One region of the Pseudomonas sp. GW821-FHT07F01 genome, then DNA from elsewhere that is predicted to be linked to it. Evidence: riboswitches for the same ligand, from Rfam matches in the RefSeq annotation. Region 1 holds a riboswitch; the other holds the start of a gene.

Region 1 (2,197 bases):
GGCAAGATCATTTTCTACTCCGGGCTGATCGAGAAGCTCAAACTCACCGACGATGAAATCGCCGCGGTCATGGGTCATGAAATTGCCCACGCCCTGCGCGAGCACGGTCGCGAAGCCATGTCCAAGCAGTATGCGGTCGGTGCCGGCAAGCAGATCGCCACCTTGTTCGGCGTTCCGCAGGAAACCGTAGCCCTGGGCGACAACGGGGTGAACCTGCTGATGACCCTGCCCAACAGCCGCGAGAATGAAAACGAAGCGGACCTGATCGGCCTGGAACTGGCCGCCCGTGCCGGTTACAACCCGAATGCGGCCATCAGCCTGTGGAACAAGATGGGCCAGGCTGCCGGTGGCTCCGCGCCGCCCGAGTTCATGAGCACTCACCCGGCTTCCACCAGCCGTATCGCTTCCTTGCAGGCGGCGATTCCCAAGGTGATGCCGCTGTATCAGGCCGCCAAGAAGTCCTGATCCCTTCGCGTCATTGTCGATGACGCTGTCGCCGGCACGCCGGCTCCTACGGGTTGCGTAGGGGCCAGCTTGCCGGCGATTTCGTTTATACCCAGCCGCTGATCTGCATGGCCTTGTACACCGCCACCACGGCGAGGATGAAGAAGGCCGACGCCGCCAGGCGACGGATCAGGGTCAGGGGCAGCTTGTCTGCGGCGAAGTTGCCTGCCAGGACCACCGGTACGTTGGCAATCAGCATGCCCAGGGTGGTACCGATGATCACCAGCCACAGATCCGGGTACTGCGCCGCCAGCATGACGGTGGCGACCTGGGTCTTGTCACCGATTTCTGCCAGGAAGAAGGCGATCAGGGTGGTCAGGAATGGGCCGAACTTGCGTGCGGTATTGGCTTCGTCGTCGTCCATCTTGTCCGGAACCAGGGTCCACAGCGCGGTGGCGGTGAAGCTGGCGGCGAGGATCCAGTGCAGGGTCGAGTCCGAGAAGAAGCTGCCGAACCAGGCGCCTACCGCACCGGCCGCCGCATGGTTGGCCAGGGTCGCGGCAACGATGCCGGCGATGATCGGCCAGGGTTTGCGAAAACGCGCGGCAAGAATCAGGGCAAGCAGTTGCGTCTTGTCGCCGATTTCGGCCAAGGCAACGATTGCGGTGGGAACGAGGAGAGAATCCAGCATCATCAGGGTTTTCCTAAGGGGCGGGTCGACACGGCTATGACACGTACAGCCTTCCCGCCCCGGGTAAGGTGTGCGTGTCATAGGTCTTGTCAAACCCTGCGGTCCGTCTGTGCGGACTCTTGGGTCGCATGCGCCATGGTCTGAGGACCAAGTATGTTGACGCATGCCGGACGAGCGTGGCGCTCGTGGGAGACTACTCCCCTAGGACGGAGCGGATTCTGCCTAGGCAAAACTCTTTCGGCAAGCCTTGTTTGCGAAAAAGGATTTCAGCCACGCTTGGCCCGATAAATGCGAAAGCCCTGGCCTTCGGCCTTGATCGCACAGGGCCCCAGGTGCTCTTCGATCAGCGGCTGGTAGCGCAGGAAGCTGTTGGCAACTACTCGCAGTTCTCCACCTTTTTGCAGATGTTTGGCTGCTTTTCGCAGCAGGTTTTCCGTTGCCTGGTAGTCGGTATGGACCCCGGTGTGGAAGGGCGGATTGGTCAGGATGCCGTTCAGCCCCATGGGCGCGGCGTCGACTCCGTCACCGGTCAGCACCTCGGCTTCCAGGCCGTTGGCCGCCAGGGTCAGGCGGCTGCTGGCGGCGGCGAAGGCGTCCACATCCAGCAGGGTCACGCGGCTGTCCGGGTAGCGGCGTTTCACGGTGGCCCCGAGCACTCCGGCACCGCAGCCGAAGTCCAGCAGGTGGCCGGCGGGCAGGTGGTCCAGGTGCTCCAGCAGCAGCGCGGTGCCGCGATCCAGCCGGCCATGGCTGAACACCCCCGGCAGGCTGATGACTTTCAGCGGGCCTTCGGCCAGCGGCAGTTCGTACTCCTGGGCCAGGCTCTGCAGGGTGAGCGGTTCGGGAGCATTGGCCACCGTGACCTGCCACAGCTGGCAGTGCCGGGCGCTATCGAGCTTGCGCGGTTTGCCGAAGGGGTTGAGTTGCTTGGCCGCACTCTCCACGCCGCTGCGCTTCTCGCCCACCAGGTACAGTTCGCGCCCGGCCAGGCGCGAGGCCAGGGCGTTGAGCAGGTAGTCGGTGAGGTCCTTGGATTTGGGCAGGAACAGCACGGCGCTGTCG
Region 2 (2,197 bases), on a different contig from region 1:
GGGCGCCGGCGCGAAACGCGGTGTTTTCGGTCACTTGCAGGCCCCGGGCCTGGTCGGCGAAGCCAAAGCCCCGGGCCCAGATCAGTTGCTGGCCGTCCACCAGGGCGATGGACAGCCCGGGCACCTGATGTTCGGCCATCTGTTGCGGGATGTACTGCTTCAGGTAGCCGATGATGCTGGCGTAATCGCCGGGCGCGATGGGCGGCGGCGCCGGAGGCTGGCCGTTGCAGCCGAGGTTGCTCAAGAGCAGGCCCACCAGCGGCAGGCCGAGAAGTTTGCGGGACATGCAGCACCCGAGGGCCAATTGGATCAGCGGATGCTAGGGAAGGGGGGCGTGGCAGTCTTTGACAGCTTTGTCGGGAAACTGTCAAAGACTGTTAAGCCCCGGTTGCGCTCAGGCCTCCAGCCCCAGGCGCTGGTGCCACTGGGCAATCGATTCCTCGGGGTATTCGGCGAACTGCAGGTCGTGCGCCCCGGCATCGACCTCGACCCAGGGCGCCCTGGAGTCGAGCATCAAGTGGGTGTGTTGCGGCGGCACCGGCAACGGGGTGTCGATGGCCGAGGCAAAAGGGTGGATCAGCTCCGGCCATTGCGGGCTGAACAGCCACAGCCCGGAGCCGCAGCGCCCGCAGAAGTGCCGTTCGGCGCTGCTGCTGTGGGCCCGGGCGGCACCGGTGGGCTTGAGCCGGGCATGGTAGATGACGATGTGCTTGCGCCCGCGTACCTTGAGGCTGGCCGCATCGCCCCCCAGGTTGATGGCGTAGCCGCCACCGCCCTGGGTCTTGCGGCAGATCGAGCAGTAGCAGCGCTGGTAGGGATAGGGATGGCGGCTGGACAGGCTGAAGTGCACGGCGCCGCAATGGCAGGAGCCCTGGAGTTGCATGGGGTACCTCCACGAATCAACGGGTGGATTGCACAGGCTAGCCGCTGTGCGAGCAGCTGTCGTGACGCGGTGCCGATGAAATTTTCACATGTGGCCGGCTAAGCTGCGCGCCTCTTTGGGGAGTAACCTGCCACCGCGCCCTGCGGTGGCGCCCGTATCAACATTCTCGGCAACCTGCCGTGGTACGGGCACCGTTTCGGTTGGTGAGACCATCGACATACCTGCGCTGAAGTCGGGCGCGTGGGCATGTCGTGGACTCAAGCCCGACCGGAAGACTCAACGTGAACCCAGCCTCGATCATCTTTCTCGCCTTCGCCATGTCCACCGATGCCTTCGCCGCCGCGGTGGGCAAGGGTTCGGCCATGCTCAAGCCGCGCCTGCTGGAAGCTTTGCGCATCGGCCTGATCTTCGGCGTCATTGAAGCCATCACCCCGGTGGTGGGCTGGTTCATCGGCCAGGCCGCGACTCAATGGGTGGCCAACTGGGACCACTGGATCGCCTTCAGCCTGCTGCTGTTGCTGGGCCTGCACATGATCTACAACGGCACCCGCCAGCAGGCTGAGGCCGAGGAAGAAAAACCGCGCCAGCACGGCTTCTGGCTGCTGGCGGTGACCGGCCTGGCCACCAGCATCGATGCCCTGGCGGTGGGGGTGGGGCTGGCGTTCGTCAGCGTCAACATCTGGGTCGCGGCCAGCGCCATCGGCCTGGCCACCATGACCATGGTCACCCTGGGAGTGATGCTGGGCCGCGCCATTGGCACGGTGATGGGCCAGCGCGCCGAAGTGCTGGGCGGGGTGGTGCTGATCATCGTCGGCTCGGGAATTCTCTACGAGCACCTGTCGGCTGTGGCTTGACTTCAGTATCGGCGGCGGGGCGGTTCTGCGGGCAATGCGGCCGCGCCTCGGGCCGAGGCGCGGAGCGCTCTGGCGTTACAGCGCCAGGCTGTGGATCACCTGGGTGGCGTCATCGGGGTCGATGGCGCTGCGCATGCCCAGCTGTTTTGCCAGGCGGCGCATGCTGTAGTTGGCGGCGGAATCCACCGAGTACATCTGCTGGAAACCGTTGTTGCGGGCTTCGTCGATCAGGTGCTGCATCAATAGCGCGCCGAGGCCCTTGCCTTGCCACTCATCGGCGATGGTCACGGCGAACTCGCAATGCGAGGGCTGCTCGTCTACCTGGGCGTAGCGGCTGATCCCCACTTCCCGCAGTTCGCCGTTGTCGTGGACCAGGGCCACATAAGCCACCCGCTGCGGCGTGCCGACATCCATCAGTTGATTGAGCAGTTGCTCGCCCACTTCCTTGATCTCACCGAGA

The links. Region 1 has a riboswitch for manganese ahead of AC07R1_RS18875 (TMEM165/GDT1 family protein). Riboswitches for the same ligand answer to the same signal wherever they lie in the genome.
Region 2: it holds a riboswitch for manganese, as region 1 does, so the genes downstream of both, mntP (manganese efflux pump MntP) here and AC07R1_RS18875 (TMEM165/GDT1 family protein) in region 1, are expected to answer to the same signal.

Annotation. Positions count from the first base shown of each region.
Region 1 covers NZ_JBWKQO010000005.1:124,636-126,832, forward strand. Annotated here, with positions in the region: gene AC07R1_RS18870 (M48 family metallopeptidase) at 1-465, shown strand, start outside; gene AC07R1_RS18875 (TMEM165/GDT1 family protein) at 551-1,135, opposite strand; yybP-ykoY riboswitch at 1,227-1,350, opposite strand; gene AC07R1_RS18880 (methyltransferase) at 1,402-2,197, opposite strand, start outside.
Region 2 covers NZ_JBWKQO010000001.1:643,735-645,931, forward strand. Annotated here, with positions in the region: gene AC07R1_RS03010 (serine hydrolase domain-containing protein) at 1-286, opposite strand, end outside; gene AC07R1_RS03015 (GFA family protein) at 395-883, opposite strand; yybP-ykoY riboswitch at 994-1,154, shown strand; gene mntP (manganese efflux pump MntP) at 1,165-1,737, shown strand; gene AC07R1_RS03025 (GNAT family N-acetyltransferase) at 1,813-2,197, opposite strand, start outside.